Regions from separate parts of the Pseudomonas sp. DF11 genome, predicted to be linked through region 1. Evidence: predicted binding sites of a transcription regulator. Region 1 holds the regulator's gene; each other region holds the start of a gene.
What was found. The regulator FliA, encoded in region 1, starts transcription of late flagellar genes. The targets are predictions, from matches to a motif close to CTAAAGTTTNNNNNNNNNNNGCCGNTAA.
Positions count from the first base shown of each region.

Region 1 (5,810 bases):
TATTGCTCAATAGTCTGCAGAAGGCAGGACAAGGCTCGGAAGAGGGTGTTCTGCTGGAGCCAAGCATGGCCGAGAAGCTGCAGCGTTCGCTGATCGATGCAGCCCAGCGGCAAGAGATGCAAGGCCAACCGGTGATCCTGCTGGTGGCCGGTCCGATTCGCGCGATGCTCTCGCGATTCGGGCGCCTCGCGGTCCCGGGGCTGCATGTGCTGGCGTACCAGGAAATACCGGACAACAAGCAAGTGACCATCGTTGCGACAGTAGGGCCCAACGGCTGAGGTAGTGGTTTATGCAAGTGAAGCGTTTTTTCGCCGCCGATATGCGTCAGGCCATGAAGCTGGTTCGTGACGAGCTGGGCGCTGAAGCAGCCATCATCGGTAATCGCCGGATCGCCGGCGGTGTCGAGCTGACGGCCGCCCTGGATTACAAATTGTCGGCGCTGGCCCCACGCGTTCCGAACATGGAGCTCGAAGACGAGCTGCGCAAGACCCAATCACGCATCGCCAGCGCCCAGGCCGAACTGAGCCTGCGCAGCAGCGAAGGCGAGGCAGTGGCAGGCACCAATCGTCAATTGTTCGCCGGTCAGCCGCTGACTGCCGGCTTGCCGTTGACCGCTGCCGAGCCGCTGATCGAGCAGGCCCAAGCCGAACCGCGTCGTCCTGAACCGGCACCCGCAGCACCTGCCCGGGGTGTCGACCCGCGTGCCCTGGACTCGATGCGCTTTGAGCTCAATAGCCTGCGCGAATTGATGGAAGTCCAGCTCGGCTCCCTGGCCTGGAACCAGCTGCAAGGCAGCCGTCCAGCCCAGGCCAACCTGTGGCGTCGCCTGCAACGCATCGGCCTGTCCGGCCCGTTGTCCCGTGACCTGCTGGCATTGATCAATGGTATCGAAGAGCCTCGCCAGGCCTGGCGCATGTTGCTGGCGCACCTGGCGCGGATGATCGTCACGCCGGAAGTCGAGCCGCTGGAAGAGGGCGGGGTGATTGCCATGGTCGGTCCTGCCGGCATGGGCAAGACCACCACCCTGGCCAAGCTCGCCGCCCGCTACGTACTCAAGTACGGCGCCCAGAGCATCGCCCTGGTGAGCATGGACAGTTTCCGCATTGGTGCCCAGGAGCAACTCAAGACCCTGGGACGGATCCTCAACGTGTCGGTGACCCATGTGGATCCGGGCCAGTCCCTGGCCCAGGCATTGGAACCGTTGCTGCGCAAGCGCGTCGTACTGATCGATACCGCGGGCCTGCAAGCCAGCGATCCGGCCCTGCGCATGCAGCTCGAAAGCCTGGCCGGACGTGGCATCAAGTCAAAAAATTATCTCGTGTTGGCAACCACCAGCCAGAAACAGGTTCTAACCGCCGCATATCACAGCTACAAACGCTGCGGGCTGGCCGGCTGCATCCTGACTAAGCTGGACGAAACGGCAAGCCTGGGCGAGGTGTTGAGCCTGGCGATCGGTCATGAACTACCGGTGGCCTACCTGACCGACGGGCCGCGGATCCCGGATGATTTGCATCTGCCGCGCCGTCATCAACTGGTCAGCCGAGCCGTGAGTGTGCAAATGCAGGAAGAACCCAGCGAAGAAGCCATGGCTGATATGTTCGCTGATATCTACCACAGCCCGACCAAGCAGGTTGGCTGAGGTAATCATGAATATTTTTTGTACCTACATCGATGGTCTGCCATGCATTGTTCCGTATGCGAACGCGCAGCCAGTAATGTGGCCTCCGTCTAAGTAAGACAAGGTAAAGAACGAACATGGGCAGCATGCATCCCGTACAGGTGATCGCGGTGACCGGCGGCAAAGGTGGCGTCGGGAAGACTAACGTGTCAGTGAACTTGTCCCTGGCTCTGGCAGAGCTTGGCCGACGGGTCATGCTGCTGGACGCCGACCTGGGCCTGGCGAACGTCGACGTGCTGTTGGGGCTTACACCCAAACGCACCCTGGCGGACGTGATCGAAGGCCGTTGCGAACTGCGCGACGTGCTGTTGCAGGGGCCGGGCGGGATTCGCATCGTGCCGGCTGCCTCCGGCACCCAGAGCATGGTTCACCTGACCCCGGCCCAGCACGCCGGCCTGATCCAGGCTTTCAGCGACATCGGCGACAACCTCGATGTGCTGGTGATCGACACCGCGGCCGGTATCGGCGACTCGGTCGTCAGTTTCGTACGCGCTGCCCAGGAAGTGCTGCTGGTGGTCTGCGACGAACCGACGTCCATCACCGACGCCTATGCCTTGATCAAGCTGTTGAACCGCGACTATGGCATGAACCGCTTCCGCGTCCTGGCCAACATGGCCCAGAGCCCGCAGGAGGGCCGCAACCTGTTCGCCAAGTTGACAAAGGTCACGGATCGCTTCCTGGACGTCGCCCTACAATATGTCGGCGCCGTGCCCTACGACGAAAGCGTACGCAAGGCTGTCCAGAAGCAACGTGCCGTTTATGAAGCCTTTCCACGTTCCAAGTGCGCGCTGGCGTTCAAGGCGATCGCCCAGAAGGTCGATACCTGGCCGTTGCCGGCCAACCCGCGCGGGCATCTGGAATTTTTCGTCGAGCGTCTTGTGCAACAAACAGCAGGGCCCGTGCTATGACAGCCAGCGGTTACAACCATCTCTACAAAAAATCGGCACGGGACGCCCAATACGAATTGATCGAGCGTTACGCGCCACTGGTCAAGCGTATCGCCTACCACTTGCTGGCGCGGTTGCCGGCCAGTGTCCAGGTCGAAGACTTGATCCAGGCGGGCATGATCGGCCTGCTCGAAGTGTCGAACAAATACGACGCGAGCAAGGGCGCCAGTTTCGAGACGTATGCCGGTATTCGCATTCGCGGGGCCATGCTCGATGAAGTCCGCAAGGGCGATTGGGCGCCACGCTCGGTGCACCGCAATACTCGCATGGTCAGTGATGCAATTCGGGCAATTGAAGCTAAAACCGGGCGTGACGCTAAAGATCACGAGGTTGCGGCCGAACTCCAGTTGAGTCTCGATGATTATTACGGGATTTTGAACGATACCTTGGGCAGCCGCCTGTTCAGTTTCGACGACCTGTTGCAGGACGGTGGTGAACACGAGGGGCTGCACGAGGATGGCGCGAGTGCTCACATGGAGCCATCGCGTGACCTGGAAGATGAACGTTTCCAGAGCGCGCTGGCGGATGCGATTGCCAATTTGCCGGAGCGTGAGCGACTGGTCTTGGCGCTGTACTACGACGAAGAGCTGAACCTCAAGGAAATCGGTGAGGTCCTGGGGGTCAGCGAATCGCGGGTCAGCCAGTTACACAGCCAGTGCGCGGCCCGTTTGCGGGGGCGTTTGGGGGAGTGGCGAGCGCGTTGACAGGCAGTGTGGGGACACTGCGAACGAGGCTGGCCTGGCAAGTACTGCGCCAGTCTCCATCCGTTGTGCTCCAGACTGTTGTCGAGTGTTGTGCCGGATTGATTGAAATGGCGCGTCCAGGTGCTGGGCGCGTTTAAGACTGCTTGGAGGTCGAATTGGACAAGAACATGAAAATCCTCATCGTTGATGACTTCTCAACGATGCGGCGGATCATAAAAAACCTGTTGCGTGACCTTGGGTTCACCAACACGGCCGAAGCAGATGACGGGACCACTGCGCTCCCTATGTTGCACAGTGGCAACTTCGATTTTCTGGTCACCGACTGGAACATGCCGGGCATGACCGGTATCGACCTGCTGCGCCAAGTGCGTGCCGACGAAAAACTCAAGCATCTTCCGGTGCTGATGGTCACTGCCGAAGCCAAGCGCGAGCAGATCATCGAAGCGGCCCAGGCCGGTGTCAACGGCTATGTGGTCAAACCCTTCACGGCCCAGGCGTTGAAAGAGAAGATCGAAAAAATCTTCGAACGCATCGGTTAACGGCGCCACGGGGGAGCTATGGACAACGAATCTTCAATGGGCGATTTCGAATCGACCCTGAAAAAACATGCCCGCGAACTGGTCGACAGCCTTGAAAAAGGTCGCTTTGGCGATGCGGTTCAAATGATCCATGAGCTCAACCAGACCCGTGATCGCGGTCTGTATCAGGAAGTGGGCAAGCTCACGCGTGAATTGCACAGCGCGATTGTCAATTTCCAGATCGACCCGAATATGCCGCAGGCCGAGGAAGTCTCGCAGATCACCGACGCCACCGAGCGTCTGGGGTATGTGGTCAAGCTGACCGAGGCCGCGGCCAACCGCACCATGGATCTGGTGGAAAGCGCCACGCCGCTGGTCAATGGCCTGAGCGATGAAGCCCAGGCCTTGAGCACCGACTGGGGCCGGTTCATGCGTCGCGAAGTCGGGGCTGAAGAGTTTCGGGAACTGGCCCGTCGGGTCGACGGTTTCCTGACGCGCAGCAGCACCGAGAACCGCGCCGTGGCAAGCAACCTCAACGACATTCTGCTGGCCCAGGACTATCAAGACCTGACCGGCCAGGTGATCAAGCGTGTGACCCAGCTGGTCACCGAAGTGGAAAGCAACCTGCTCAAACTGGTGTTGATGGCCAGCCAGGTCGACCGCTTTGCAGGTATCGAACACGACCGTGAAGCGATGCTTGCTGAAAAAGATCCACAAAAACATCTCTCTCAGGGTGAAGGTCCGCAGATTCATGCCGATAAAAGAGAAGACGTTATGTCCGGTCAGGACGATGTGGACGATTTGCTGTCCAGCCTTGGATTCTGAGTTTTAGCCCTGTTTTAGGAGCAGCCATTAATGAGCTTCGGCGCCGATGAAGAGATCCTTCAGGATTTCCTGGTTGAGGCCGGCGAGATTCTAGAGCAACTGTCCGAACAACTGGTCGAGCTGGAAAGCCGACCCGATGATGCGGATCTGCTCAATGCAATTTTTCGCGGTTTCCACACTGTAAAAGGAGGCGCCGGCTTCCTCCAGCTCAACGAGCTGGTGGAGTGCTGTCACATTGCCGAGAACGTGTTCGACATCCTGCGCAAGGGTGAGCGTCGCGTTGATTCGGAACTGATGGACGTGGTGCTTGAAGCGCTGGATGCGGTCAACAGTATGTTCAGCGAAGTGCGTGAGCGCTCGCCGATTACCCCTGCCACCCCCGAGCTGCTCGCCGCGCTGTCGCGCCTGGCCGAGCCGCAATCGGCTGACGAAGCCGCACCGGTTGCCGAGGCAGTGGTCGAAGAACCGGTCGCCGAGGAATCGGGCGACATCACCGATAACGAATTCGAACAACTGCTGGACTCGCTCAATACCGTCAAGGCCCAGGCCGAGGCGCCGGCCGCTCCGGCAGCACCTGCTGCGCCAGCCGCCGATGGGGCTGCCAGCGATGAAATCACCGATGCTGAGTTCGAGTCACTGCTCGACCAGCTTCATGGCAAGGGCCAGTTCGCGCCTGATGCCGTCGCTCCGTCGACGGCCCCGGCCGCCCCGAAAGCCGCAGGCGACAGTTCGGACATCACCGACGACGAATTCGAAGCGTTGCTCGATCAGTTGCATGGCAAGGGCACCTTTGCCGTGGACGCTCTGGATTCGGCTATCGCTTCGGCGCCGACACCGGCCAAGCCCGCCGCCGCTGCCGCTGGCAGCGACCTGATCAGCGACCACGAATTCGAATCACTGCTCGATGAGCTGCATGGCAAGGGCAAGTTCAGCGAAGTCGGTACCGCTTCTGCTGCGCCTGCCGCCGCCACTGCGGCGACATCGGCGGCCAAGGCTGCGCCCAAACCCGCTGCCAAGGCACCGGAACCCAAGGCCGAGCCCGCCAAGCCTGCCGCTGCTGCTCCGGCTCCCGCCCGCGCCCCAGCGGCCGCGCCAGCGGAAAAGCCGGCCAGCGAAGCCGAGACCACCGTTCGGGTCG
Region 1 covers NZ_JBYVYN010000005.1:65,539-71,348, forward strand. The annotation lists gene flhA (flagellar biosynthesis protein FlhA) at 1-278, shown strand, start outside; gene flhF (flagellar biosynthesis GTPase FlhF) at 290-1,639, shown strand; gene fleN (flagellar synthesis regulator FleN) at 1,756-2,586, shown strand; gene fliA (RNA polymerase sigma factor FliA) at 2,583-3,329, shown strand; gene AC30D9_RS16390 (chemotaxis response regulator CheY) at 3,497-3,868, shown strand; gene AC30D9_RS16395 (protein phosphatase CheZ) at 3,887-4,672, shown strand; gene AC30D9_RS16400 (chemotaxis protein CheA) at 4,703-5,810, shown strand, end outside.

Region 2 (5,810 bases), on a different contig from region 1:
AAGCGGCAGTCTTCTCACTGGACGACGCCGTCTGCTCCGACACATCACGCACATTCAGCACGCTACGGTTGATCTCCTCAGCCACCGCACTCTGCTGCTCCGCCGCCGCCGCGATCTGCTGGTTCATCGACTGGATCGCCGAAACCGTGCGAGTAATGTTTTCCAGCGAGCCCCCCGCGCGGCGGGTCAGTTCGACGCTGCTGTCGGTCAGGCTGCGGCTGTTGTCCATGATGGTCGCGACTTGTTCGGTGCCGCTTTGCAGGCCGACAATCAGTTCTGCGATTTCTTCGGTGGACTTCTGGGTACGCTGGGCCAGGCTGCGGACTTCATCGGCCACCACCGCGAAACCACGTCCCGCTTCACCGGCACGGGCGGCCTCGATGGCGGCATTGAGCGCCAGCAGGTTGGTCTGCTGGGCCACGGACTTGATCACGTCCAGGACGCTGCCGATCTTGTCGCTTTCACGCTTCAAGTCGCCCATGGCGGCGGTGGAGTTGCCGACTTCCTTAGCCAGGCGCTCGATCTGGGCAATGGCCTCGCCAACCACTTTGTCACCCTCGCGGGCCTGCTGGTCGGCAGCGACGGCGGCTTCGGAAGCTTCCTCGGCGTTGCGTGCGACTTCTTGCACGGTGGCGGTCATTTCGTGCATGGCGGTGGCGACCTGATCGGTTTCCACTTTCTGGCTGTTGACCCCGGCGCTGGTCTGTTCGGTCACGGCCGAGAGCTGTTCGGCGGCGCTGGCGATCTGGGTCACTCCGTCGCCGATGCCACCGATCAATTGCCGCAGGCCCACGGTCATGCTTTGCATGGCGCGTTGCAGTTGGCCCAGTTCGTCGCGACGCTCGGAGGTGAGGTTGTGGGTCAGGTCACCGGCGGCCACGCGTTCGGCAACCTTCAAGGTCTGGCCGAGCGGGCCGACGATCTGCCGGGTGATGAACAGGGCGGCGATCACACCGAACAGCAGCGCCAGGGCGGCCGCTACGATCAGGACCGTCTTGGCTTGGGCGGCGTCGTGGTCACGCACGGCTGTCTGGGACACGGTCAGCTTCTGGCTGGCGTCGATCAGTATCTGACCTTGCTCGCTCATGCGCTGAAGGGCCGCGGCGTTGTCGATTTGCGAGTCGCGGAACTGGGCGACCGCCGCGCGATAGAGATTGAACGAGTCGTTGGCCTGTTGCAGGTTGGCGGCGTGTTCCTGGGGCAGTTGGTCTGGCAGTCGCGCAAGCAGCTTGAGGACCGTGTCGATGGCCTCGAGGGCCGGTTGCTGGGCTTCGCTCTTGCCGCTGTAGGTGTAGCCGCGAACTTGGTAGCGGGCTTGCTGGACCGCTTTGCTCAGGGTCACCACACTGTTGAACAGGGTGACGTCGCCGCCTTGCAGCAGCAACTTTTCAACTTCGGTGACGCGGGCCACGGCGTTGTCGGCGCTGGCACCGAGTTTGCTGCGGGCATCTTCGCGGTTGACGGTAGCGCGGGTCATCTGGGCGAAGGCGCCCTTGTATTCGGCGACGGCGGCCAGTTGCGCATCGATCAGCGCGACGTCGGCCGGTTGTTCGATCAATAGGCGAGCAGTCTTCAAGCCCTCTTCGAGCTTGCCCAGCAGGTCGTTGACCGATTGCGGTCCTTTCTCGCCCCGCGTGGTGTTGTAGTCGATGCTGGCCAGGTTCAAGTCTTTGCTCAAGTCGTTGAGACTGGCAATGAACCCCAGTTTGTCGCCCCGACTGATGACATTGCCCAGGCCGGACCAGCCGGTGAATGCAATCATCAAGGTAAGGAACAGCACCAGGCCGAAGCCTGCGCCGAGTTTGCGATTAACGCTTACGTTTCCCAGACCCTGGGCAAGCCACCGGAACATGCTGATACTCCCTTGTAGCGCTGATTGGTTTTATCAGGGCTGTATCGGCGGTTTTGGCAGGATCTGTAGAAAATACGTAATGCACTCCTGTGGCGAGGGAGCAAGCTCTGGCCACAGGCTTATGCCAGCTCTTTTGGGTCAGACCTTGAAGCGTCCTACCAGCGTCTGCAAATGAACCCCCAGCCGTGCCAGTTCGGCACTGGAGGCGGCGGTTTCTTCGCTGGAAGAAGCCGTCTGTTCGGACACATCGCGAACGTTCACGACGCTGCGGTTGATCTCTTCGGCCACGGCACTCTGCTGCTCGGCTGCAGCGGCGATCTGTTGGTTCATCGATTGGATTGCCGAGACGGTACGGGTGATGTTTTCCAGTGAGCCGCCGGCGCGACGGGTCAGTTCGACGCTGCTGTCGGTCAGGTTGCGGCTGTTGTCCAGGGTGGCCGCGACCTGTTCAGTGCCCGATTGCAGGCCGAGGATCAGTTCCTCGATCTCTTCAGTGGACTTCTGGGTACGCTGGGCCAGGCTACGCACCTCGTCGGCCACCACCGCAAAACCACGTCCGGCCTCGCCGGCGCGGGCGGCCTCGATGGCGGCGTTGAGGGCCAGCAGGTTGGTTTGCTGGGCGACCGACTTGATCACGTCCAGCACACTGCCAATCTTGTCGCTCTCGCGCTTGAGATGGCCCATGGCTTCGGTAGAGTTGCCGACTTCCTTGGACAGGCGTTCGATCTGGGCAATGGCTTCGCCGACTACTTTTTCGCCCTCGCGAGCCTGCTGGTCAGCGGCGACGGCCGCTTCGGAGGCTTCCTCGGCATTGCGCGCCACTTCCTGCACCGTGGCGGTCATTTCGTGCATGGCGGTGGCGACCTGATCGGTTTCCACTTTTTGGCTGTTGACCCCGGCGCTGGTCTGCTCGGTGACGGCCGAAAGCTGTTCGGCAGCGCTGGCGATTTGCGTGACGCCGTCGCTGATGCCGCCAATCAATTGCCGCAGGCCGATCACCATTCGCTGCAGGCTGCCTTGTAATTGGCCCATGTCGTCACGACGGGTGACCACCAGGTTTTGACTCAAGTCGCCGGAGGCGACACGTTCGAGGGCAACCAGGGTCTGCCGCAGTGGACCGACGATTTGCCGGGTAATGATCCATGCGGCCAGAAGGCCAAACGCTAGCGCCAGGATGGTGACGATGATCAGCGTTTCTTTGGCTTGAGCCGTCTCCTGGTCGCGTTTCTCGATCTGCGAGGTCGTCAGATGACTGTTCAGCGCGTTCAAACGGGCGTCTTGATCCACCATTTTCTTGAGGGCTGAGGCGCTGCTCACCTGGGAGTCGCGGAACTGGCTGACGGCAGCGTGATAGGCTTTCATCGATTCGCTGGCTTGTTGCAGGTTGGCGGTGTGTTGTTCCGGCAGTTTGCCCGGCAGGTTTTCAAGGTTTTTCAAGACGTTTTCGATGGCATCCAGCGCCGGTTGCTCAGCTTCGGCCTTGCCGCTGTAGGTGTAGCCGCGGACCTGATAGCGCGCTTGCTGGAGCAGTTTGCTCAGCTCCACCACACTGTTGAATTGCGGGACGCTGTCGCCTTGGCGCAAGGCATTTTCGACTTCTGTCACCTTGGCCACGGCGTTGTCGGCGTTGGCGCCAAGCTTGGATCGGGCCGATTCGCGGTTCTGCGTCGCCTGGGTCAGGTCGGCAAAGGCACGTTTGTACTCATCGAGGATAGCCAGTTGCTGATTGAGCAATTCCTGGTCTGCCGGGCGCACGAACCGTTTGAGGGCAGCTTGTATGCTCTCCTGGAGCTTGCCCAGGAACTCGCTGACGGTAGCCGGCCCTTGTTCGCCGCGCCGCATTTCATAGTCGAGGCTGGCGACGCGCAAATCCTTGGCCAGTTCATTGAGGCTGGCAATGGACGCCTGCTTATCCGCACGGCTGATCACGCTGCTCAGGCTGTTCCAGCCTGCGAAGGTGCTCAGGAGGGTCATGAGCAGTACGAGGCCAAAACCGAAACCCAGTTTGCGATTGACGCTTACGTTTCCCAGCTTTTCGGTTAGCCAACTGAACATGCTGATACTCCTTCGAACCTTTTGTAGGTCTTATGAGGAGAGTATCGACCATGTCACAGGGATCTGTAGAAAATAGGTGGGGGGTTACTTCCAGAGGGTGGGTAGGCTCTCAACCGGCGGGGTCAATCCACCCTGTCACAAAGGTGCACAAGCCGTGGGGATCAGAACAACCGCGCGAGCAGGGCCGTGACGGCGGTCTCGACCCGCAGGATCCGCTCGCCCAATTGCACCGGTTGCAAGCCGGCCTTGGCCAGCAGGTCGATCTCGTAGGGAATCCAGCCACCCTCCGGGCCGATGGCCAAGGTCACCGGCTCTGTCAGCGCGCGGGGGCAGGGCGGGTAGTTGCCGGGATGACCGACCAGGCCCAAGGTGCCGTCGGTAATGGCCGGCAGGCGGTCTTCAACGAAGGGTTTGAAGCGTTTTTCGATGATGATTTCTGGCAGCACGCTGTCCCGGGCTTGTTCCAGGCCCAGGATCAGTTGCTCGCGGATGGCCTCGGGTTCGAGGAATGGCGTCTGCCAGAAGCTCTTTTCCACGCGATAGCTGTTGACCAGCACCACGCGCGGCACGCCCATGGTGGCGATGGTCTGGAACACCCGCCGGAGCATTTTCGGACGCGGCAGGGCCAGCACCAGGGTCAGCGGCAACTTGGCTGGCGCAGGCTGGTCGAGGGCCACTTGCAGTTCCGCCTCGCGGGCTTCCAGGCGCAGCACCTGGGCCGTGCCCATCAACCCGCCGATGCGCCCGACCCGCAGGCTGTCACCGACGGCGCTGCGATGGACTTCCTGCATGTGGGTCAACCGGCGATCGCTCAGGATCACGCGGTCCGGCCCGATGAAGTCGGCCTCTTCGAGTAGCAGCAGGTTCACGCTTGGGTCGCTGGCGGCTGGTCGTTGTGGTCGTCGACCGGCTGGTCCTCGGGCTCTTCTTCCCGGCGCTTGCGCACCAGGCCACCGAACAGGATACCGATCTCGAACAGCAGCCACATCGGCACGGCCAGCAGGGTCTGGGAGAAAATGTCCGGCGGGGTCAGGATCATGCCGACCACGAAGCAGCCGATGATCACATAGGGACGGATCTTCTTCAGGTAGGCAACGTCAACCACGCCGATCCACACCAGCAGCACCACCGCCACGGGGATTTCGAACGCCACGCCGAAAGCGAAGAACAGCGTCATGACGAAATCCAGGTAGCTGGTGATGTCGGTCATCATCTCCACGCCTGCCGGCGTAGCGGCGGCGAAGAACTTGAAGATCAGCGGGAACACCAGGAAATAAGCGAACGCCATGCCGGTGTAGAACAGCAGGATGCTGGACACCAGCAGCGGCACGGCGATGCGTTTTTCATGCTTGTACAGGCCCGGTGCGATGAAGCCCCAGATCTGGTGCAGGATCACCGGGATCGCCAGGAACAGCGAGACCATCATCGTCAGTTTCAGTGGCGTCAGGAACGGCGACGACACATCGGTGGCGATCATTGTCGCCCCTGCCGGCAGGTACTGGCGCAGCGGTGTGGAGACGAAGGTGTAGATCTGCTGGGTGAAGGCGAACAGCCCGGCGAAAATAATGAAAATCGCCGCGACGCAACGCAGCAGGCGGGTGCGCAACTCGGTAAGGTGCGAGACCAGCGGCATCGGCTGGTCGTTTTCAGGGATATCGCTCATGGGGCTCGCGGCGGCAATGTAGGGTCGTTGGGAGCTGCTGGCGTGGTTACTGTCGCGGCGGGTTCCACCGGTTTGGCCACCACGGGCGCCGTGTTGTCCACCGGCGCCTGGGGCGCAATCGTCGGCTCGACCGCAGGTTGGACTGGCGTCGGCTCCTGTTGGGTCGGCGTGAAGATTTTCCGCGCTTCCTGCTCCAGGGACAGGATATGTTCGTTGTGAAGTTGCCGACGGATGTCGTCG
Region 2 covers NZ_JBYVYN010000004.1:229,147-234,956, forward strand. The annotation lists gene AC30D9_RS14540 (methyl-accepting chemotaxis protein) at 1-1,852, opposite strand, end outside; gene AC30D9_RS14545 (methyl-accepting chemotaxis protein) at 1,991-2,884, opposite strand; partial or broken gene AC30D9_RS14550 (methyl-accepting chemotaxis protein) at 2,894-3,907, opposite strand; gene AC30D9_RS14555 (16S rRNA (uracil(1498)-N(3))-methyltransferase) at 4,069-4,776, opposite strand; gene tatC (twin-arginine translocase subunit TatC) at 4,773-5,570, opposite strand; gene tatB (Sec-independent protein translocase protein TatB) at 5,567-5,810, opposite strand, start outside.
Region 2: the regulator FliA is predicted to act here: its motif matches at 1,894-1,921, upstream of AC30D9_RS14540 (methyl-accepting chemotaxis protein).

Region 3 (5,810 bases), on a different contig from region 1:
TGCAGGGCCTGGCACAGGTTGACGATCTTGCGCGAACGCTCATCCAGCACGATGGCTTGTTGCAGGAAGTGCCGCTCCAGGTGCTTGCAGACGTAATACACCTCGGGCCGCAGCAGCTCGAGCAGTTGCAGGCGATTGTCGCTGGGCGTGAGCAGTTGGTTGAGTTCACCAAGGGCCTGGTACAACAAACGGGCCGTTTCGCCGATGTTGGCCTTGGGCAGGTTGGCGATCCAGCGCTTGAGGTCCCGTGGCGTGGCGTCGCAGAACGACAGGCGTGATTGCGTTGGGGGCTGGACGCGCAATAGCTGGAGAGGGCTGGTCTCATTCATGCCGTGGACGGGCTCCGGCGGGAAATAAACGTGATGTTTCCAACTCTAGCAGTTGTAGTCGAAGAGGGTGTGGCATTAATGCTCGGTAAAGCGCCGGCTCAGCAAGCACCTGGGTGACTGACACATTGCCTTCGCGAGCAAGCCCGCTCCCACATTGGATCTCTGGTAAACACAAAACTCATGTCCACAGTAAATCCTTGTGGGAGCGGGCTTGCTCGCGAAAGCCGCGACTCGGTCTGGCTGGCTTGATTAAACTTTCGGCAGCGCCAGCCCCTGGCCCATCTGCACGGGCGAACCGGCCACCAGCTCTTCGGCCCATTTCACCTGGTCCGGCCCGAACAGCACGATGGCGGTCGAACCCAGCTTGAAGCGGCCCAGTTCGGCGCCTTTTTCCAGGTGGATCGGCGCACGGGCGGCTTCGTCGTAGCGGAAAGTCTTGAGTTCGCGCTTGGGCGGTGTCACCAGGCCGGCCCAGACGGTTTCGATGGACGCCACGATCATCGCGCCCACCAGCACCACGGCCATCGGCCCGCGTTCGGTGTCGAAAATGCACGCCACGCGTTCGTTACGAGCAAACAGTTCCGGAACGTTTTCGGCGGTGGTCTGGTTGACCGAGAAAATTCGCCCTGGGATATAGATCATCTCCCGCAGGGTACCGGCCAGCGGCATGTGCACGCGGTGGTAGTCCTTGGGGGAAAGATAGATGGTGGCAAAATCGCCGCCCATGAACGGCGCTGCGTTGGCTGCATCGCCACCCAGTAGCTCCAGCACGCTGAAGCTGTGGCCCTTGGCCTGGAATACCCGGCCGTGTTCGATCGGGCCGAGCTGGCTGACGGCACCGTCGGCGGGGCTGAGGATGGCGCCCGGGGTTGGGTCCAGCGGGCGCGCACCGTCTTTCAGGGCGCGGGTGAAGAAGGCGTTGAAGTGCTCGTACGCGGTCAGGTCTTCCACCAGGGCCTGGGACATGTCCACTTGGTAGCGCTTGGCAAACCACGCGGTGAAGGCGTTCTTGAACCAGCGCACGCGGCATTCGGCAATGCAGCCGGCCAGCCGCGACAGCAGGTGGTGGGGCAGCAGGTATTGAGAGAGGATGAACAAACGGTTTTTCATTAACTGTCCTTAAGAACCTTCAAAGCTCGATGGGGGTATCGGGGTGGTTACCCCATTCACCCCAGGAACCGGCATAGCCTTTGACCCGTGGATAACCGAGCGCCTTGGCCACCAGGTAGGTGAAGCCGGAGCGGTGGTGAGTCTGGCAGTGGGTGATGATTTCTTTGTCGGGCGTGATGCCCAATTGTTCGAGGATTTGCGGCATGTCCTTGCGGATGCGCAGGTTACGCGCCTTGTCCATGCCGGCAGTCCATTCGAAATTGACCGCGCCGGGAATGTGCCCGCCTCGGGCCGCGACGACTTTCTCGCCGGAATACTCCAGCGGGCCGCGAGCGTCCCAGATGGCCAGGTCGGCAGCGCCGAGACGGCTTTGCAGGTATTCGCGGGTGGCGGTGGGAGCATCGTGCAGTGTCAGGCTGACCGGGCCTGCAACCGGTGCGGGGACTTCGACGGACACCGGCAGGCCTTCGGCCAGCCACGACAGCAAGCCGCCGTCGAGGTAGTGGTAGTTCGAGTGACCGATCACGTCCAGCAGCCAGATAAAACGCCCGGCCCAGCCGCCGCCTTCATCGTCATAGACCACGTAGACCGCATCCGGGTTGTGCCCGAGCTCGCCGAACAGTGCTTCCAGGTCGGCTTTGGCCGGCAGCAGGCCCGGCGCTGGCGGTTGGCCGAGCTGGGTGCGCTTGGGATCGACGAAGCGTGCACCGGGAATATGCCCGGTGCTGTAGCGGGCGGCGCTGGTCAGGTCCACCAGAATCAGTTCGCGGGCGTCGAGGCGCGGTAGCAGTTCGCTCGGCTCGATCACCAGCGGCAAGCCAGAGAAGTCAGGCATGTGAGGTCTCCAGGGGCGCAAAGGGAAAGGATTGTAGCAAGTTCAGCGGCCGCGGTTGGTAAAGGTATGCAGGGCCCTTTCGATGCATTGCACGGTTTTGCCGAAGGCTTGCACGGTCACGTCCGAGAACGGTCCGCCGCCTTGATCCACCGCCACCAGCATGATGACCCGACCGTTACAGGTCAGCGAGCGCAACAGCAAGTGCTCACCCCGAAACAGGCTGCGCAGGCCCGGCGGCAGCAGTACCGAAAACTGCGCGTTGTTGTCCGGGTTCAGGCGAACCTGGGCCTGCTGGGCCAGCAACCGCTGCAATATCTTGCTCTGGCTGATGGCGAAGCTCATGGCCGCGGCTTCCTTGGGCAGGCCGGCGGTCTGGTGTACGCGCAGGCTGGTCTGGCTGCGGTCGGCCATCAGGATCATCACCCGACGCATGCCGCAGGCCACCAACACGTCTCGGGCCGAGCTGGTCAAGTGCATGGCATTGCGAAAAGGGCTCGGTTCCACCAGCAGTGCGGAACATTGTTTGCGCCACTGGCTCAGGTCTTCGGCGCTGGGTGGGGCGGGGGGGAGCAGGCCGGGGTGGATGCGGCGGCTGCCCCAGGGCCAGATCAATGCCACGGCGGGGTGCCAGAGGTCCGGCATGGCGTCATGACGGGCGCTGGTGACAGCTTGCTGGTGCATCTGTTGCTGTACCTCATCCAGCGGCATCTGCAGATACAAACTGGTGAGGTATTGCCAGCGGGCAATGTGGGGACTGTCCCAAGCCTGTTGTGCTGAAAGTGCCAGGCCGTTGGCCAGTAACACGGTATTGGCCGGTTGATTGAGCCAGCGCCGCAGGGTCGGGTCATCGTCCAGGCGATTCTGCTGGCGCAGCGGGTGCTCGCTATCTCGGGCGATGCGCAGAACCTTCACCAGTTCGCGGCGTTCATTGAGTAGCAGGCGATAGCCCTGCATCACCCAGATCGGCAAGCGCCAGGTCTCTACCAACGCCAGGCAGATCTTCAGCAGGCTGACGCCGAACAATTCACGCTCGACCTTGCTCGCCGGCTCGCCTTTATGGACGACCCGCAACTCCCACTCCCCCAGCAACCGCGGGTGAGTCAGGGCCAGGGGCCAGAGCGGCGCCAGAAACAACAGGCTGCCCCAGTGTATGTCCTGCCACAGTCGCGCCAGGCGGCTGGCAAAAAAGCCATTGGCCTGTTGCGTGGCGTGCTGGCTGATCAATTGCAGCTGGCGCAAGGCAACGGGGATTTCGTGCCCTGGCAACGACGGCAAGCGAGCGAGCAGTTCCTCGGTGCGCTTGAGGCCGAGACGGTTGATGGCCACTTCGAGATTTTCCGCAGGTTCTGCAAGGCTGCCATGGGTGTGATGGTTGGCCTCGCGGATAACGCTCAGGGCCAGGGCCGGGCTGTCCTGCATCAGTTCGGCGATGTCGCGCAACGAGCGGCGGCTGTCGGCGATGGCCTTGCAGACCAGGTCATGACTGGCCTGGGGCACTGGCAGGTGCACACCGTCCAGCAGCTTAACCCAGCCTTCGAGCGTGGTCGGTCGCGGCGTTGGAACCTTCGTTTCGTTAGTCATGGCTGGACGTGATCATCGTATGAATTCTCTACGCCCGGAGCGGGCCAAACTGGCTTTTCGCCAGAACTGGCTATAGTCTGGCGCAGTTTTGCCGATAAGTAGAAGAAGAGATTTTTCAGCTTCCGAATATGACCTTGAACCCGACTTAAATAAGTACTTTCTATCTATGGCTAAAATTATCGGCATCATTGTCGTGTTCGCGAGCGTACTCGGCGGATACGTGCTTTCTCACGGCAAGATTGCCGCCCTGATCCAGCCTTTCGAGGTGATGATCATTGGTGGCGCGGCCCTTGGCGCATTCCTGCAGGCCAACCCCGGCTACATGACGATGCACGTGCTCAAGAAGTCCCTGGGCATGTTCAGTTCGCGTTTCAGCCACACCTTCTACCTCGAAGTGCTGGGCCTGATCTACGAGATCCTCAACAAGAGCCGCCGCGAAGGCATGATGGCGATCGAAGGCGATATCGAAGACGCCGCCGCCAGCCCGATTTTCGCCAAGTATCCTGCGGTGCTCAAAGATGCCCGCATGACGGCGTTCATCTGTGATTACCTGCGCATCATGTCGTCCGGCAACATGGCGCCCCATGAACTCGAAGGCCTGTTCGACATGGAGCTCTACAGCCTCAAGGAAGACCTGGAGCACCCTTCCCACGCAGTCACCGGCATCGCCGACGCCATGCCCGGCTTCGGTATCGTCGCGGCGGTATTGGGCATCGTGGTAACCATGGCTTCCCTGGGCGACGGCGACCAGAAGTCCATCGGCCTGCACGTGGGTGCGGCACTGGTGGGGACCTTCTTCGGTATTCTGGCTGCGTATGGTTTCTTCGGCCCACTGGCCCACTCCCTGGCCCATGACGCCAAGGAAGAACTCAACGTCTACGAAGCCATCAAGGCTTCCCTGGTGGCCTCGGCCTCGGGCATGCCGCCATCGCTGGCGGTGGAGTTCGGTCGCAAGGTCCTGTACCCGGCGCACCGTCCAAGCTTCGCCGAGCTGGAACAAGCGGTTCGCGGTCGTTAAGTCATGGAAAATAACCAGCCGATCATCATCAAGCGCGTCAAGCGCATAGCCGCGGGGCATCACGGGGGCGCCTGGAAAATCGCCTTCGCCGACTTTGCGACGGCGATGATGGCGTTCTTCCTGGTGCTGTGGCTGCTGTCCACGGCAACCCCGGAACAGAAGATCGCCATCGCCGGTTACTTCAAGGACCCGGTCGGCTTTTCCGAAAGTGGCACGCCCTACATCATCGACCTGGGCGGCTCGCCGACCCTGGCGCCGGAAAATACCCTCAACCCCGAGGTCAAGTCCCAGCCTCAGCCGGACAAGGTGACGGTGGATTCCGAGCAGGTCGAAGGCATGGCCGAGCAGATCGAGCGCGAGCGCCTGGAATTGTTGCTGCAGGAATTGCAGAACAAGGTCGAGGAGAACCCGCAGCTGCAGAAATTCAAGGACCAGATCCTGTTCGAGATCACGCCGAACGGCTTGCGTATCCAGATCATGGACGCCGAGAACCGGCCGATGTTCGATTCCGGCAGTGCGCGCCTGAAACCTTATTTCGAAGACATTCTGCTGGCCATGGCCGACACCATCAAAGCGGTGCCGAACAAAATCAGCATCAGCGGTCATACCGATGCCAAGCCTTATGTCGGCAAAGGTGATTTCGGTAACTGGGAGCTGTCCGCCAACCGCGCCAACGCGGCACGTCGTGCCCTGGTGGCCGGCAGCTATCCGGACGAACAGGTGGCGCGGGTGGTCGGTTACGCATCCTCGGCGTTGTTCGATCGCAAGGACCCGTTCAACCCGGTCAACCGGCGTATCGATATCGTGGTGTTGACCAAGAAGGCCCAGCAAGCCATCGAAGGTTCGCAAACCGACGACCCGGCGCCGGATCCGGCCCAGGGCCAAGGCGCGCCAGGTGAAGTGCCGGCAACGCCTGGGGCTGCGGTTGATCCGAACG
Region 3 covers NZ_JBYVYN010000004.1:409,138-414,947, forward strand. The annotation lists gene AC30D9_RS15295 (cyclic-di-GMP receptor FimW-related protein) at 1-329, opposite strand, end outside; gene asd (archaetidylserine decarboxylase) at 579-1,439, opposite strand; gene rhdA (thiosulfate sulfurtransferase) at 1,459-2,274, opposite strand; gene AC30D9_RS15310 (HDOD domain-containing protein) at 2,317-3,855, opposite strand; gene motA (flagellar motor stator protein MotA) at 4,022-4,873, shown strand; gene motB (flagellar motor protein MotB) at 4,877-5,810, shown strand, end outside.
Region 3: the regulator FliA is predicted to act here: its motif matches at 3,926-3,953, upstream of motA (flagellar motor stator protein MotA).

Region 4 (5,810 bases), on a different contig from region 1:
ACCCTGACCCTCACCGCTGGCTTGGCCCAGGCCGATGTGCGCATCGACCAGATCCCAGAACTGGTCAAGGAAGGCAAGATCAAGCCCCTCGAATCGATGAACAAAGAAGCCCTGAAGTTGCACCCGGGCGCGACCATCACCGACACCGACCTGGACAACCACTTCAACGGTTATGAATATGAAGTCGAATTGAAAACCGCCGATGGCAAAGAGTTCGATGTTGATTTCGATGCCACGACCGGCAAAGTCCTGAGTAACAAGCAAGACACTTGATCGGTCAGCAAAAAAGAGCCGCACAACCTTAGGGTTGCGCGGCTCTTTTGCGTTTATCGATAACTAACGCGAACTACCGTCAGGCACTCAACCGCGCCGTCACTTCATTCAACTGCCCCGACAAGCCGTGCAAATCCCGACTGGCAGCTTCGGTACGCTGCACATTGTCCAGGTTAGTGCTGGCAATGCAGGTGATTTCAGTCAGGTTGCGCGAAATGTCTTCGGCCACGGAGGTCTGCTCTTCGGCTGCGGTGGCGATCTGGCGGTTCATGTCGCGAATCGCTTCGACAGCTTGGGTAATGCGTTCGAGCATCGCACCGGCCTGGGTCACTTGCTCCACACTTTCTTCGCTGCGCGATTGCCCACTCTCAATGGCGTGGGCCGCGTCCACCGCACCCGTTTGTACTGTCTGGATGATCTGGTTGATCTCGATGATCGACGAGGCCGTACGCTGGGCCAGGCTGCGTACCTCATCGGCGACCACCGCGAAACCGCGCCCCGCCTCCCCGGCCCGCGCCGCTTCGATGGCTGCGTTGAGGGCCAGCAGATTGGTCTGCTCGGCGATCCCGCGGATCACCTCCAGCACCTTGCCGATGCGCCCGCTGTCGGTTTCCAACTGACGGATGACCGTGGCCGTGTTGGCGATCTCACCGCGCATTTGGGTAATAGTGCGAATGGTCCCTTGCATGACCTGCTCGCCCTGTTGCGCCGATTGATCAGCGTCATCGGCCGCTCGCGCCGCGTCGGCGGCATGGCGGGCCACTTCCTGGGCCGTGGCGGACATCTCGTTCATCGCCGTCGCCACCTGATCGGTGCGTTCGAATTGCTCGCTGGTGCCCTGGCTCATCAGGCTGGCGATGGCATTGAGCTCACCGCTGGCACTGTCCAGTTCCGAGGCACTGCGTTGCAGGCGGGTAAAGGTTTCGGCCAGGAAATCACGCAGTGTGTTGGCCGCTACCGCCAGATTGCCCAGTTCGTCCTGACGGTTGCTCGTCACACGCTCGGCGAAACGCCCGTGACTGAGCCGGGTCACGTATTCGATCAGGTTACGGATCGGCTGCACCAGGTTGCGGTTGACCAGCCACAGGCTGAACAAGCCGATCAGCACGCCCGACACCAGCATGACCACGGTGCCGAGCATAATCGTGCGATCGGCACCGGCACTGATCAGCATCGATTGCTCGGAGCCCAGCTTGCGCAGCTCCACCACCAGCGCACTCATTTGCTCACTGGCCGCACGGTCCACACCCTTGACCGCCGCATCGCCCGCCGCCGCATCGCCACCGGAGGCGACAAAGGCATCACGGCCCTTTTGGTAGGCCGCGCCCAATTGACGATGCTCATCGCGCAGGGCCTCGATACGCGTCTTGATTGGCGCTGGTACACCTTCACGCCCGCTCAATTCGCCAAGGATGCCCTGGACATCACGCTGGCGCTCCTCGAACTGCTTCCAGTATTTATCCAGGTCAGCCGGCTGCTTGCCGCGCAACAGGACGTTTTTCCATTCCTGCACCTGCACCTTGAATTGCAGGTTGGCCTCGTCGATCAACTGCGAGGCACGCAACGGACCATCGATCAGGCTGCGATAGTTCTGGACACCGTTGGAAAGGAAGTGAAAGGACGCCAGGGCGATCAGCAACATCGCCAAAAGGCTGCCGCTCAACAGGGCAAGGATCTGGGCTCTGAGGGATTTTTGTAAAAACATGGGGAGCAATCTCTAAGGAGCGAAAAGAACAGGAACGATGTCCCGACCTCCATGTCCGCAACACACCGCGTCGCAACCCGAATACGGGGGATATGTACAAGCCATCGGCCTGCCTGGGGCACTCTTGAGCCTTGGCGACCACCGGTAGGCCAGTTGGGCGGCGCCCATGGAATCGTCACAAAACCTTCAAGAAAGCTTGCGATGATGCCCTACAAGTGACCTGTGGCCGCTGCGACAGGCACTTCCCGCCAGCGAGACTTCATGAACCACAGCATCGACCAAAGCCATCGCGATCCGGACCTGTTCGGCCTGCTTTACGGGTTTCGTTTCCGGCCTGGCGAGCGTGGCCGGGAGATCGATTCGGCCCAGGCCCTGCAAAGCCTGCAACAGCCACAAGACGCCGATGAGTTCCTCTGGCTGCACCTGAACCTGGCTCATGCCGCGTGCGAGCGTTGGATGAAAAATCACCTGGCCCTGCCTCAGGAGTTTTTCGAAGCCTTGCACGAAGGTTCGCGCTCGACCCGCATCGAGCATGTCGACTCGGCGTTGCTGGCCGTGGTGAACGATGTCGTGTTCAACCTCAGCAACATGGTGTCCTCGGATATCTCCACATTGTGGGTTTGCGTGCACAGTCGATTGATCGTCAGCGCGCGCTTGCAGCCCCTGCATTCGGTCGACAAGCTGCGCTCGTCGGTCAAGGCCGGAGAGCGCTTTCGATCCCCCGTGGAATTACTCGTGCACTTGCTGCGCGACCAAGGCGAAGTGCTGACCCAGATCGTGCGCAAGACCAGCCTCAGCGTCGATCAGGTCGAAGATCAGTTGCTGTCCTCGCGACTGTCCACCAACCGCGCCGAGCTGGGCAGCAACCGCCGGGTACTGGTGCGCCTGCAACGCTTGCTGGCCCTGGAGCCGGGTTCGTTGCTGCGCCTGCTCAACCGCCCGCCACAATGGTTGCAGAAAGAAGACGTCAAGGAACTGCGCAAATCCACCGAAGAATTCGCCCTGATCATCAACGACCTCACCGCGTTGAGCGAACGGATCAAGCTGTTGCAGGAAGAAATCGCCGCCAACCTCAACGAACAAAGCAACCGCACCCTGTTCACCCTGACAGTGGTCACAGTGTTGGCGTTGCCCATCAATATCATTGCCGGTTTCTTTGGCATGAACGTCGGTGGCGTGCCACTTGCGGGCGATCCCGAAGGCTTCTGGATCCTGGTGGCGCTGGTGGCGACCTTCACGTTGATTGCTGGCCGCTGGGCCTTTCGCAAGCGCCGCGACTATTGAACATGACCTGTCCAGACAACCCCTTTTGTCGGCACAACGGGATTTAAAAGTCTTTTTGTCATTTCTCCTGGGGTATCCTGCCCAGGCTTTTTAAAAGCGCGGATCTACCAGATCTATCAACAGACTTTGCGAGGAGCGCGATATGCACGAGATCCCTAATCTCCCCTTCCCAAGCCTGCACGACACTGAGCAGACGACCACGCTACAAGCCGGGGGGCAAACAGACGCCCAGCAACCCGAACCCAAAGAAGCCACTGAACGCCGCCAGGCTGACAGCGAAGACTGATTGACCCGCACCACCAGACCGTGTGGAAAGCGCTAATATGCGCTTTCCACACTGCCTGAATCCCGAGCCCCGCACCATGACCGATGACACCCCGACTTTCAGCGAAGCCCAGGCCAGCGTCCTGATCGGCACCGCCGAGAAAATGGTCGAGATCTGGACACGCCTTTCCCCCGAGAAACAAGCTGCCCTGCTGGCCCGTTTCGGCACCGAAGAAAATGCCCTCGCCGCACTGGTCACCACGCACCTGGTCGCCGGAAAAAACGACCGCTGAGCAACCACTGGGCAAATAGTTATACTTTTCCACGCCCAGCCACCACGCTCGCCGTTATCATAAGCAGCCTATCTATCCTGCTGCTCCGTGGACCTTTTCCTCATGTCAGATTCCCAGCGCCCCCTGGCGGTCACGCTGCAAGTCGTCTCCATCGTTCTGTTCACATTCATTGGCTACCTGAACATCGGCATTCCCCTGGCCGTGCTGCCTGGGTATGTCCACGGCGAGCTGGGTTTCGGCGCGGTGATCGCCGGGCTGGTGATCAGCGTGCAATACCTGGCCACCCTGCTCAGCCGTCCTTATGCAGGAAAGATCATCGACAACCTGGGGAGCAAGCGTGCGGTCATGTTCGGCCTCGCCGGCTGCGGACTGAGCGGTGTGTTCATGCTGGTGTCTGCCTGGACGCCCCATCTGCCAGTGTTCAGCCTGATCAGCCTGTTGATCGGTCGCCTGGTGCTGGGCAGCGCGGAAAGCCTGGTGGGCTCCGGTTCGATTGGCTGGGGCATCGGCCGGGTTGGCGCGGCCAATACCGCCAAGGTGATTTCCTGGAACGGCATCGCCAGCTACGGCGCGCTGGCGATTGGTGCACCGCTGGGGGTATGGCTGGTCAATCGCCTGGGGCTGTGGAGCATGGGCGTCAGCATTATCCTGCTGGGTTTGTTGGGGTTGGCACTGGCCTGGCGCAAGACCGCTGCGCCCATCGTCGCTGGCGAGCGCCTGCCATTCATGCACGTGCTGGGACGCGTCCTGCCCCACGGCTGTGGCCTGGCCCTGGGCTCCATCGGGTTTGGCACCATCGCCACGTTCATCACCCTGTATTACGCAACGCAGCATTGGGACAACGCGGTGCTGTGCCTGAGCCTGTTCGGCGCCAGCTTCATCGGCGCGCGCTTGCTCTTTGGCAACCTGATCAACCGCCTGGGCGGCTTTCGCGTGGCGATTGCCTGCCTGTCGGTGGAAACCCTGGGACTGTTGCTGCTGTGGCTCGCACCCGATGCCCATTGGGCCTTGGCGGGTGCGGCGTTGAGCGGCTTCGGTTTTTCCCTGGTGTTTCCGGCGCTGGGCGTGGAAGCGGTCAACCTGGTGCCCGCCTCCAGCCGTGGTGCGGCGGTGGGCGCATATTCGCTGTTCATCGACTTGTCGTTGGGGATCACCGGTCCACTGGCCGGTGCGATTGCCGCAGGCTTCGGCTTTGCCTCGATCTTTCTGTTCGCCGCCCTGGCGGCCCTGGGCGGATTGGCACTGAGTGTCTACCTGTACCGGCAGGCGCCTCGGTACCGTGAAGCACGGGAGAAAAACTAGAAGTCCACCTTGCCGCGCCCGGCCTTGATCGAACCGCGCTTGGTCTTGGATTCCAGGCGACGCTTTTTCGAACCCAGGGTTGGCTTGGTCGGGCGGCGTTTCTTTTCGACCTTGGTGGCGCTGAGGATCAGTTCGACCAGGCGCTCCAGGGCATCGGCCCGGTTCTGTTCCTGGGTGCGATATTGCTGGGCCTTGATGATCAGCACACCGTCGCTGGTAATGCGGCTGTCGCGCAGGGCCAGCAGCCGCTCCTTGTAGAACTCGGGCAAGGACGAGGCTGGAATATCGAAGCGCAAGTGCACGGCGCTGGACACCTTGTTGACGTTCTGCCCCCCGGCCCCCTGGGCACGGATGGCCGTCAGCTCGATCTCGGCGTCGGGGATGTGCACGGTGTTGGAAATCGCCAGCATGGAAAACGTCCGGGTTCAGGCCCCACAGGATACCGCGAATCCCCCAGCCAACAATCAACCTTGCTCGCGATAGCGGCGGCACAGTCAATACAGATGTCGCCTGTGATGGCCTCTTCGCGAGCCAGCCCGCTCCCACAAGATCCGACGGTGAACACACATTCTGTGACCACTGAAGATCCTGTGTGGGAGCGGGCTGGCTCGCGAAGAGGCCGGCACATCCGGCATAGGTTTCACCTGCGAGAGCACCATCGCGAGCAGGGTTTCGTGCTTACTTGGCAG
Region 4 covers NZ_JBYVYN010000010.1:80,078-85,887, forward strand. The annotation lists gene AC30D9_RS24860 (PepSY domain-containing protein) at 1-273, shown strand, start outside; gene AC30D9_RS24865 (methyl-accepting chemotaxis protein) at 353-1,978, opposite strand; gene AC30D9_RS24870 (transporter) at 2,240-3,262, shown strand; gene AC30D9_RS24875 (hypothetical protein) at 3,405-3,548, shown strand; gene AC30D9_RS24880 (hypothetical protein) at 3,586-3,819, shown strand; gene AC30D9_RS24885 (MFS transporter) at 3,922-5,121, shown strand; gene arfB (alternative ribosome rescue aminoacyl-tRNA hydrolase ArfB) at 5,118-5,531, opposite strand; gene AC30D9_RS24895 (amino acid permease) at 5,800-5,810, opposite strand, start outside.
Region 4: the regulator FliA is predicted to act here: its motif matches at 2,080-2,107, upstream of AC30D9_RS24865 (methyl-accepting chemotaxis protein).